DNA from 4 places in the Dermacoccus sp. NHGro5 genome. Region 1 is predicted to be linked to each of the others. Evidence: riboswitches for the same ligand, from Rfam matches in the RefSeq annotation. Region 1 holds a riboswitch; each other region holds the start of a gene.
What was found. A riboswitch is a leader RNA that binds a small molecule or an ion and turns the genes downstream of it on or off. The one in region 1 is predicted to bind S-adenosylmethionine.

Region 1 (2,774 bases):
GTCGATGTCGTAGATCTGCTGCTCACCGCGACGGCGGTTGAGCGGGTTGCGTGATGTGCCACGGCCCTTGCCGCGCGGTCCCTTGCCGACGACCTCGGCGGCCTGCTCGTAGGGCTCATCGCCGCGCCGGGCGTCGTCACCCGCGCCGCGACGCGAGCCGCCCCGCGCGCGGTTGCCGATGTCGGCGCCGTGCAGGTCGTCGGCGACGGCGTCACGCTGAAGCAGCTCGCCCTCGTCGTCGCGTTCATCGAGGGGGTGGCCGAAGATCTGCGCCTCGACCTCGCGGATGCGCTGCGGGATGCGATTGACGGGCGTGCGCGTCAGCACGAGGAAACCGAAGAACGACACGAGCGCGAGGATGATGCCCGCGCCCCACACCGTGAGCGCGGCAGACAGCGGCCCTCCCGTGATGACGCCGAGGATGCCGCCTGCGCCGCGCACCGCGGTCGAAACCCCTGTCGACGGACGCCCGCCGACGAGGTGGGCGATCCCCGTCGAGCCGAGCGCGAGGATCGTCAGTCCGATCGTCATGCGGTTGGTCGGCTGGTGCCCCCGCGGGTGGCGGAACATGTGGATGGCCATGCCGATGAGGACGACGGGCAGAACGTAGGCGATGACGCCGAACGTGCCGGCCGCGACGGCGTGGACGACGTCCCCGAACATGCCGGGCAGCCCCCACCACTCCCGCGCAGCGACGACGATGCCGAGGGCGAGGAGGGCGAAACCGAGCCCGTCGCGACGGTGTTCGGGTTCGAGGTCAGAAGCGGCGGCGCCGACGCGGCGGACGGTGCCGCCGGCGACGTGCGAAACACCCATCCACGCGCCACGAGCAGCGCGACCGGACGCGGAGGGACGCGCTTCAGCAGCCCCTCGCGACGAGCCGGTCTTGCGCGCGGGTGCATTCTTCGTCGTGCCGCCCGAACGTGGTGCGCTCGACTTCGGCGGGGTCGTGCGGGCGCGCGTCGTCGAGGCCGCAGATGCGCCGGCCGGGCGCGAGCTCTTGGCGCGCGGCTGCGAAGAGGCCTTCTTCGCGACGAGGACGCTGTCGTTCGCTGGTCTGTTTCGGGTCGCCACCCCGCAAGGCTAGTGGGGGTTCCGGCCGTTTTCGCGGACCCACGCCGTGACACGGGTCCAATGGTGACGGCGGGTCGGCTCGACACCTTCGAATCCGCGTCCCGATGCGCTGGCGCGTTGACGCGCTCGCATCCGACAGCGCCCTGACCCTTGTCGGAGGCGCCGCCAGCTGCCCGGGGGACCACGGGCATCCCCACCGCGAGACGCCGACTCTTGCGCGCGGCGCTCGCCATCCGCGATCCCACAGGTGATCTCACGATGCGAACCTCTGGCCGCACGTCGGTGGACGCGGCGGAGGGCCGGGTGCGAGCGTTCACGTAGGTCATGAGTTCCAGCGCACAGCCCCGGCTTGCTGGACGGCAACCCTCCACCGCGGTGGGGTGCTCCGGGTGACGACCTGGCCGCCACCAGCACCGGTGTCGGCAAGCGCGGGCCGAGCCATCTGGCGACGGCGAGGCCCCTGATTCGAGGAGCCTCGATGCCCCGTTCTGCCATTCTCTCGATCCTTGACTCCGACGCGCGCCGCCACGCTGCGAGCCACACGACCCGCCCCGCTCACGCCGTAACCCCCGGGACTCCCGTCGCGGACCCCGAGCGTCACCACACCCAGCCCGCGCACCCCGGCGGGTCCCGTCGCGAGACGCCCACGGCTACCCATCATCGCGCGGACGCGCCGCAGCAGGCCAATGCCGCCCTGGCCACGATCGGCGCCGATCTCGGCGTCGCGACGCTCGACGGGCGCGTCGTCGAGCACGCGAACTTCGACCACGGCGCGACGGCTCCCGCGCTGCAGGCCGCCGCGCGGGCCGTCGACACGACCCTGCGCACGTACGGTTCGGTGCATCGCGGTGCGGGACGGGCGTCGCAGCTGACGACCCGGTGGTACGAGGAGGCTCGGCAGGAGGTCGCCGCGTTCGTCGGCGCGCGCGAGGACGACGTCACCGTCTTCACGCGCAACACCTCGGACGCGCTCAACCTGTTGGCTCACTGTCTGCCGCAACAGACGCAGGTCTTCGTGTTCCGCTCGATGCACCACGCGGCGCTGCTGCCGTGGGCGGACGAGCGGACGACGCGGCTGCCGATCCCTCACTCTCACGCCGAGGCTGAGGGCTACCTCGACGTCGCTCTGGCGGAATTCCGCGCCCACAACGATGCTCCCGTGTTGGTCCTCATCACCGGCGCCTGCAACGTGACGGGCGAGGTGTGGCCCATCGAGCGCCTCGCCGCCGTCGCCCGCCGGCATGAGGCGCGGACGGCTCTCGACGCCGCGCAGCTCGCCCCGCACCGCCGCGTCGACATCGACGCCTGGGGCATCGACTACGTCGCTCTGTCCGGCCACAAGGCCTACGCGCCGTACGGTTCAGGAGCCCTCGTCGGGCGCCGCGACTGGCTCGACACCGCCCCTCCGTACTTCCGCGCCGGCGGCGCGAGCCACCGCGTCAGCGAAGATGCGTCAGGCGCCGGCGACGTCGCCTGGGCGCCCGCGCCCGCACGCCACGAGGGCGGCACCCCGAACGCGGTCGGGGCCATCGCGCTCGCGGCCGCAGCCTCGACGCTGTCCGCGCAGCGCGGCGAAGCCGAGGCGCGCGAGGAGAAGATCCACGCCATCGTCCGCGACGGTCTCGCCTCGATCGACGGCGTGAGGATCGTCGAACTCTTCGACGAGCAGAATGCCGCGGACGCTCACCTCGACGATGGCG
Region 2 (2,774 bases), on a different contig from region 1:
CAAGCGTGACGTGCGCACGAAGCAGCTGACGCCGAAGGGCGTCGCGTCGGCGCTCGCACCCGTCGTCAAACAGCTGGGGCCGAAGGCGTTCGTCCACCCGCCGCTGCCCGAGGTCGAGAACGAGCCCCGCTGGAAGCGCCACCTCGCCAAGGTGAACCCGGTGGGCCGCGCCGCCGACTCGATCAAGCACCACTACGACGTCTCGAACGCGTTCTACGAGAAGGTGCTCGGTGAGTCGATGGCCTACACGTGCGCCGTGTTCGACACGCCGGACGACACCCTCGAGGACGCGCAGGAGCGCAAGTTCGCCCTCGTCGCCGACAAGCTCGACCTGCAGCCCGGCCAACGGCTGCTCGACGTCGGCTGCGGCTGGGGCGGCATGGCGATGCACGCCGCTCGCGAGCGTGGCGTCCACGTCATAGGCGTCACCCTGAGCAAGGAACAGGCCGAGTGGGGTCAGCGCGCCGTGCGTGAGGCGGGCCTCGAGGGTCTCGTCGAGATCCGCCACGGCGACTACCGCGACGTCACCGAGACGGGCTTCGACGCCGTCAGCTCGATCGGCCTCACGGAGCACATCGGCGTGAAGAACTACGCCAACTACTTCTCGTTCCTGCACTCGAAGCTGCGCGACGGTGGCCGCCTGCTCAACCACTGCATCACGCGTCGCGACGACTCGGCATCGGCCAAGCCGGAGCCGTTCACCGATCGCTATGTCTTCCCCGACGGCGAGCTCGCCTCGCCGGGGCGGCTCATCAGTGAGTGCCACGACGCCGGTTTCGAGGTTCAGCATGACGAGAACCTGCGCCTGTCGTACGCCTTGACGCTGCGCGACTGGTGCCGCAACCTCGAGGCGAACTGGGATTTCTGCGTCGCCGAGGCGGGCCTTCCGACCGCGCAGGTGTGGGGCATCTACATGGCCGGTTCACGCCTCGGGTTCGAGGAGGGCTGGCTGCACCTGCACCAGGTGCTCGCCACGAAGACGACCGACAACGGCGACAACGGCGGCTACCCGCTGGGCTCGCACTGGGCACGCTGAGCTCTCACTGGCCGTGCTGAGCGGCCGCCCGTTGCCCGTCCAGACGCAGGCGACGCGCAATCATGACGGTGGGGTGATGCCGACGAGCATCGCCGCCACCGTCATGATCTGTGTCCACGCGAACGCGTTCTGGAACGAACTGTTCGCGATGACGACGGCCGCGGAGCGCAGGTTGAACGCGAGGATTGCGGCGCTGGCCCCTGACGCGTGGCGTGTGCGCGCCCAGTAGACGAGAGCGCCGACGCCCGGCGCGAGCAGCGACCACATGTACGCGCTGAAATCGCTGCCACCGTGCGACTTCACGAACTCGACCGTGACGATCGACCCTCTGATCTCGAACACGGTCAGGGCGATCATGAACCATCGATCACCGCTGCTCACCGACGGGGGAGTGCTCCACGAGCGTTCTGCTCTCAGTGTGGCCGCCCGGGTGCGGCGGGGCCCCTGACGAATGTCACGGTGTGGCCGCCGTTGATGCATAACTCGACCTTTATGTTTGGCCAGTGCTACGTTATGCGTGGGTCACGAGCCCCGGCGCGAAGTCTCGGCTGGCCGGGCGGCAACCCCCATGCGAACGCACACGGTGCGTCGGGGTGCCCCGAGTAACGACCCGGCCGCCCGTCGACCGACGCGGCGGCAAGCGCAACGAAGGGTCTGCCATGACACTCCTCGACACCACGCCCGACGCGAACGTCGACTCCGCGCGCGGCGCACCGACGGGTGTTCCGACGAGCGCAGCGGCGCGCCACGGCGGCACCGTCGCGACGCCCGGGCTGCGCATCGAACGCCTCGGCCCGGCGTTCGGCGCAATCGTCCACGGCGTCGACCTCGCGCAGGTCGACGACGCGATAGCGTTCGACCTGCGCCGCGCGCTGCTCGCGCACAAGGTGCTCTTCTTCCGCGGTCAGGACGCGTTCGACGACGACGCTCAGGTGCGCCTCGGCAACCTGCTCGGCGAGCTGACGGCGGGTCACCCCGTCGCGAGCACGCACGAGCGCAAGGAGATCTACTCGATCGACTCCTCCGACCCCGAGTTCTCGTTCTCCGACGAGTGGCACACGGACGTCACGTTCATGAAGGAGCCGCCGGCCATCAGCATCCTGCGCGCCGTGACGCTGCCCGACTACGGCGGCGACACCTCCTGGGCCGACGCTCAGGCGGCGTACGACTCGCTGTCGAAGCCGTTCCGCGGCCTCGTCGACCAGCTCATCGCCGCCCACGACGGCAACCGCGAATGGGGCGCGTACCTGCGCAAGCATGGTGGGCAGGAGTGGAACGGCAAGGTCGTCACCGAGCTGCCCGTCGTCGAGCACCCCGTCGTGCGCGTCCATCCCGAGACGGGACGGCGTGGGCTGTTCGTCAACCCCGGTTTCACCTCCCACATCGTCGGCGTGTCGCAGGCCGAGTCGCGGGCGATCCTCGACGTGCTGTACGCGCACCTGACGCAGCCCGAACACACGATCCGCCACCGTTGGGCGCCCGGCGACGTCGGCATCTGGGACAACCGCGCGACGTCGCACTACGCCAACCGCGACTACGTCGACGCCAACCTTGGCCCGCGTGCCATGAGGCGCGTGACGGTCGGTGGCGACAAGCCCGTCGGCGTCAACGGCCTGACGGGTGGCGCAGCTGCCTGACGGTGTGAGCTGACATGACGCGGTGCGGGTCTCTGGGGCCCGCATCGCGTCGTCATGTACCCCTCTGCGATTTTCGTCCCCCTTCGCGAATCCCGTCCACA
Region 3 (2,774 bases), on a different contig from region 1:
CCGAGGCGAGCGACCTGCACGACGTCCTCGACGTGCCGATGTTCTCCGAACTGCCCGACGGCTCGGCGACCCTGTACGTCGCGATGGGCTGCTTCTGGGGCGCCGAACGCATCTTCTGGAAGATTCCGGGCGTCGTCACCACGGCCGTCGGGTACATGGGCGGCCACGCCACCGAGCCGACATACGAAGATGTCTGTGGCGGCGGCACGGGCCACACCGAGACGGTCATGGTGGCCTACGACCCGTCGCGCGTGTCCGAACGCGAGCTGCTCAAGGCGTTCTGGGAGAACCACGACCCGACGACCGCGAACCGGCAGGGCAACGACGTCGGCACGCAGTACCGCTCGGCGATCTACTGGACGACGCCGCAGCAGGAGCGCGCTGCCCGCGAGACGTCCGCGCTCTTCCAGGAGGCACTCGACGACGCGGGTCGCGGCGCCATCACGACCGAGATGCGCCCGGCGGACGAGGCGGGCCCCTTCTGGCCGGCGGAGCTGTACCACCAGCAGTACCTGTCCAAGCACCCTGGCGGCTACTGCAACCACGGCTTCAAGGGCGTCACGTGCCCCGTCGGCGTCGCCGACCTGCCCGCGCAGACGGACGTCCTCCCGCCACGCTGACGACGACATGCACGGCGGCCGCTGAGCCGGTGGCCGATCAACCGGCCACCGCGGCGCACCGGCCGTCTCAGCGCACCTGGAAGGCCCGGCTCGTTCCGGTGTAGGCACTGACCTTGCCGTTCCAGCCGTTCTTCCAGTTGCCCTGCTGCACGAGGCGATACGTGCCTGCGGGCGTGCCGCGACGTATGCGCCACTCCACGGTGCATCGCGAGTACGAGACGCCCTCGCGCGACCAGACGTACGAGGTGTCCCAGTCGTGGTCGTCGAGGACGTCGACCCACGACGAGCCGACCTGACGCTGCACCTTGACGAACGTGCCCATCGTGCGTAAGTCATTCTTCGGGTGGCCGCCGCGGAAGACCGCCCGCACGCTCGAACCAGCCGAGCACGTGGCGTCCGGCTGGGTCAGGACGTCACCGAAGTGCTGCCCGGGTGGGACGTCGTCGAACACGACGCCGGGGCCCTCGGCGCGTGGCCGACGTCACACTCATCACCCACCTAGACGATCGTCCAAGCTGTGTGAAGAAATCACTCACCCGAGCCTCGACGGCGAAAGACGCCGCATCAGCCACGCCGCGTGTCGCACGTCACAATCTTCGCCCACGTCTCATCTCCAGTGCCACGACTTGACGCTTTGTCGCGCGCGGCTCTAATCTCGCTGCTGGTCAAGAGATCCGATGCAAAGCCCTGGCTGGTCGGACGGCAACCCTCACACGCGTGGCGGGGTGCTCCAGGTGATGACCCGGCCGCGTCGACCACGCGGCAAGCACGCTCGGCACCCAACGTGACGGCATCCTCGTGAGCCTTCCGTTGCGCTGCCCAGGCCCCGAAAGGCATGCCCCGCACGACACCGCGCACCGCGCCCCACCCCGGCGCCCCCGCCTTCGCGCTGACTCCGCGCATCCGCGCCAGCTCCGCGCATTCGCATCCTTGCCGCCTCACCAGGAGAGATCATGACCGACAAGCACACCCCCGCCGACGAGACCTCGACGCCCGCCTCGTCCACGCATGACGCCACGAGCGCCGAGAACGGCGCGACCGCCCTGCCCCCGAAACCGAAGAACAACACCGGCAAGTACGTCGCGATCGGCGCCGGCGTCCTCGTCGTCGCGCTGGCCGCCGGCATCGGGGCCAAGGTGCTCGGCGGGAGCAGTGACGACAAGCTGACCCACCTCAAGGTGGGCACGACGGAGGCGTCGGACCCGTACTGGAACCAGCTCGTCAAGGTGGGCAAGGACAAGTACGGCCTCGACATCGAACCGGTCAACTTCTCTGATTACACCCAGGCCAACCCCGCGCTCTCCGAGGGCCAGGTCGACCTCAACCAGTTCCAGCACCTGCAATTCCTCGCCGACTACAACACCAAGGCGAAGCAGAACCTCACGCCCATCGGGGCGACGTACATCGTCCCGCTGGCGCTGTACTCGAAGAAGCACACGAGCGTCGGCCAGTTCCCCCAGGGCGGCAAGATCGCCATCCCCAACGATCCGACGAACCAGGCGCGCGCCTTGCTGCTGCTGCAGAGCGCCGGACTGCTGAAGCTCAAGGGTGGTGGCACCTCGCTGTCGACCCCGGCCGACATCGACGCTGGCGCCTCGAAGGTCACCGTCACAGCGGTCAACGCCGAGCAGACCGCGGCCGCGCTGCCGTCCGTCGACGGCGCGATCGTCAACAACAACTTCGCCGCGGACGCGAAGCTCGACCCGAGCAAGGCCCTGTTCAAGGACGACCCGCATGCGGCCTCGTCGAAGCCGTACATCAACGTCGTCGTCGCGCGCGCCGCGGACAAGGACAACGCCGACTACGCCAAGTTCGTCAAGGCCTACCACGACCCGAGCGTCGAGAAGCTCATCGAGGAGCGCACGAAGGGCACGAGCGTCCTCGTGAACAACTCCGCCTCCGAGCTGCAGGGCATCCTCGCGAACCTCGAGGCCCAGATCAAGGCGAAGGGATCGAAGTGACGGGCCCCTCCCCCACACTGACGAAGGCCGCCGCGCCGGCGAGTGCCACCCCGCCCGCCGTCGCCTTCCACGACGTCGGCAAGACGTTCACCCGCGGCAAGAGCCGGGTGACGGCTCTCGACGGCATCACGACGCAGGTGGAGCGCGGACGCATCGTCGCCGTCATCGGTTTCTCCGGCGCAGGTAAGAGCAC
Region 4 (2,774 bases), on a different contig from region 1:
GTGCAGGACGACGGCGTTCGCGACCGGTTTGGACGGGCAGGCGATGCAGCGCTCGCGCTGATCGAGCGCCCAGATGACGTCGTCGCTCATGACGCACGCTCCGCATCGCGGCGGGCGTCGAGGCCGAACGGCGCCACACGCTGCATGTGACGTTCGTCCGGCGGGCCGAAGCCGGCCCGTTCGTACAGCCTGCGGGCACGCGGACGGGCGTTGAGCATCATTCGCGCGACGTCGTGCGCGTCGGCCCAGGCGTCGACGATCCGCAGCATCCGCTCGGCCAGGCCCTGGCCGCGCGCCGACGGCGTGACGAAGACGACCGCGATGTAGAGCGACGGCTGCGCCGGCCGAGCCAGCGCCGGGGGCCGGTGCACGAGCGACGTCTGCACCATGCCGAGAGCCGTCCCGTCAGCACTCGAGGCGAGCCACGTCGGCAGATCGTCGTAGTGCGCGAGCCAGTGATCGGCATACTCGGTGATGAAGCCGGAGCGGTTGCTCTCCCCCGCCTCGAGGTCCATCTGCAGACGCAGCGCCGCGCAGGCGAACGCGTCTTCGCGGCGCGCGCGGACGATCGTCGGTGTCATGGCAACAGTCAAGCACGGCATGAGGGTCGTCGCCCGTAGGCGCGTCGCGTCAGCACGGGGCCGCGACCGGAATGTGAGACAGCATTCCCGCCTGATGACACCACCCGGCCTAGAGTGGCCGCAGGTCACGAGCGCCAGCGTCAAACCCCGGTTTGCTGGCCGGCAACCCTCCCACCGCGGCGGGGTGCTCCGGGTGACGACCTGGCCCGGCGCCGAGCGCGTCCGGGCAAGCGCGGAGGGATTCCCCTTCGGGCACCACACGTACGGTGCGCCGCCCGTGCGTCCACGCACTCCTCAAGAGGGACATCATCATGAGCTCCGAGAACTGGGCCTTCGAGACCAAGCAGATCCACGTCGGCCAGAACGTCGACGGCGACACCGGCGCCCGGGCGCTGCCGATCTACCAGACGACGTCGTTCGTCTTCGACTCCGCCGAGACCGCGGCCAACCGCTTCGGCCTGTCGGATCTCGGCCCCATCTACACGCGCATCGGCAACCCGACGGCGCAGGCGGTCGAAGACCGCATCGCCGCGCTGGAGGGCGGCGTCGGCGCGTTGCTGCTCGCGTCGGGTCAGGCGGCGACGACGTTCGCCATCCTCAACGTCGCTCAGGCCGGCGACCACATCGTCGCCTCGTCCGCGCTGTACGGCGGCACGTACAACCTGCTGAAGTACACGCTCAAGCGACTCGGCGTCGAGACGACGTTCATCGACAACATCAACGATCTCGACGAGTGGCGCGGCGCCATCCGCGACAACACGAAGCTGCTGTTCGGCGAGACGCTGAGCAACCCCGACCAGAAGGTGCTCGACGTGCGCGGCCTCGCCGACATCGCGCATGACGCCGGGGTGCCGCTGTTCGTCGACAACACCGTCGCGACGCCGTACCTGCTGCGCCCGATCGAGCATGGCGCGGACGTCGTCATCCACTCCGCGACGAAGTACCTCGGGGGGCACGGGACGTCGATCGCCGGCGTGCTCGTCGACGCCGGCACGTTCGACTACGCCGCCGACCCGGCGAAGTTCCCGCAGTTCAACGAGCCGTCGGAGAGCTACCACGGTCTCGCGTTCGCCCGCGACCTCGGCGTCGGATCGCCGCTCGGCGCGAACCTCGCCTTCATCCTCAAGGCGCGCGTCGAACTGCTGCGCGACCTCGGCGCGGCCGTCTCCCCGTTCAACGCGTTCCTCATCGCGCAAGGCCTCGAGACGTTGTCGCTGCGTGTGGAGCGACACGTGGAGAACGCGAAGAAGGTCGTCGAGTTCCTGAAGTCGCAGCCGCAGGTCGAGACGTTGTTCTACGCCTCCGACCCGTCGAGCCCCTACAAGGAACTCGCCGACCGCTACCTGCCCGCCGGCTCCGGCGCCGTGCTGTCGTTCGAGATCGCCGGTGGCGTCGAGGCGGGCAAGAAGTTCGTCGACGCCCTCGAACTGCACTCGCACGTCGCGAACATCGGTGACGTCCGTTCCCTCGCCATCCATCCTGCGTCGACGACGCACTCCCAGGGCAGCGACGAGGACCGCCGCGGCGCCGGCGTGACGCCCGGCCTCGTGCGGTTGAGCGTCGGCATCGAGAACTCCGCCGACATCATCGCCGACCTCGAGAAGGGCTTCGCCGCAGCGAAATGACCATGCGCTGAGGTGGGTCCCCGCGACGGGTGACGCAGCCGGGTTTCGTACCCCGAGCGTGGTCATCCGGCCGTGTCGAACGCCGGCCTTCGGGTGCACATGCCAACACACGAGCGCGCCCCCGAACCGCGAGGTTCGGGGGCGCGCGTCGTCGTCGCGGCAGGAGTCAGCCGGCCGTCGGGTCAGTGTTCTGACGTTCGGTGATGACGCGGGTGATCTCGGCGATCGCGTCGGCCACCGGCACGCCGTTCTTCTGCGACCCGTCGCGGAAACGGAACGAGACGGCGCCGTTGTCGCGGTCCTCTTCACCGGCGATCAGGATGAACGGCGCCTTCGACTTGGACGCGTTGCGGATCTTCTTCGGGAAGCGGTCGTCGCTCATGTCGACCTCGACACGCACGCCGGCTTCGCGCAGCTTGATCGCGACGTCCTGCAGGTAGTCGTAGTACTCCTCCGCGACGGGCACAGCGAGCACCTGAACCGGCGCGAGCCACGCCGGGAACGCGCCCGCGTAGTGCTCGACGAGCACGCCGAGGAAGCGTTCGATCGAGCCGAACTTCGCCGAGTG

Region 2: it holds a riboswitch for S-adenosylmethionine, as region 1 does, so the genes downstream of both, J4Z35_RS04890 (TauD/TfdA family dioxygenase) here and J4Z35_RS11360 (aminotransferase class V-fold PLP-dependent enzyme) in region 1, are expected to answer to the same signal.
Region 3: it holds a riboswitch for S-adenosylmethionine, as region 1 does, so the genes downstream of both, J4Z35_RS10920 (MetQ/NlpA family ABC transporter substrate-binding protein) here and J4Z35_RS11360 (aminotransferase class V-fold PLP-dependent enzyme) in region 1, are expected to answer to the same signal.
Region 4: it holds a riboswitch for S-adenosylmethionine, as region 1 does, so the genes downstream of both, J4Z35_RS04120 (bifunctional o-acetylhomoserine/o-acetylserine sulfhydrylase) here and J4Z35_RS11360 (aminotransferase class V-fold PLP-dependent enzyme) in region 1, are expected to answer to the same signal.

The regions. Positions count from the first base shown of each region.
Region 1 is NZ_JAGEKQ010000026.1:65,653-68,426, reverse strand. Features, by position in the region: gene J4Z35_RS11365 (DNA translocase FtsK) at 1-816, opposite strand, end outside; SAM riboswitch class IV at 1,395-1,509, shown strand; gene J4Z35_RS11360 (aminotransferase class V-fold PLP-dependent enzyme) at 1,553-2,774, shown strand, end outside.
Region 2 is NZ_JAGEKQ010000008.1:151,911-154,684, reverse strand. Features, by position in the region: gene J4Z35_RS04900 (cyclopropane-fatty-acyl-phospholipid synthase family protein) at 1-1,036, shown strand, start outside; gene J4Z35_RS04895 (hypothetical protein) at 1,097-1,393, opposite strand; SAM riboswitch class IV at 1,557-1,685, shown strand; gene J4Z35_RS04890 (TauD/TfdA family dioxygenase) at 1,696-2,673, shown strand.
Region 3 is NZ_JAGEKQ010000025.1:7,112-9,885, reverse strand. Features, by position in the region: gene msrA (peptide-methionine (S)-S-oxide reductase MsrA) at 1-620, shown strand, start outside; gene J4Z35_RS10925 (neutral/alkaline non-lysosomal ceramidase C-terminal domain-containing protein) at 688-1,071, opposite strand; SAM riboswitch class IV at 1,284-1,395, shown strand; gene J4Z35_RS10920 (MetQ/NlpA family ABC transporter substrate-binding protein) at 1,574-2,581, shown strand; gene J4Z35_RS10915 (methionine ABC transporter ATP-binding protein) at 2,578-2,774, shown strand, end outside.
Region 4 is NZ_JAGEKQ010000007.1:67,181-69,954, forward strand. Features, by position in the region: gene J4Z35_RS04110 (hypothetical protein) at 1-90, opposite strand, end outside; gene J4Z35_RS04115 (GNAT family N-acetyltransferase) at 87-581, opposite strand; SAM riboswitch class IV at 705-820, shown strand; gene J4Z35_RS04120 (bifunctional o-acetylhomoserine/o-acetylserine sulfhydrylase) at 893-2,206, shown strand; gene thrS (threonine--tRNA ligase) at 2,373-2,774, opposite strand, start outside.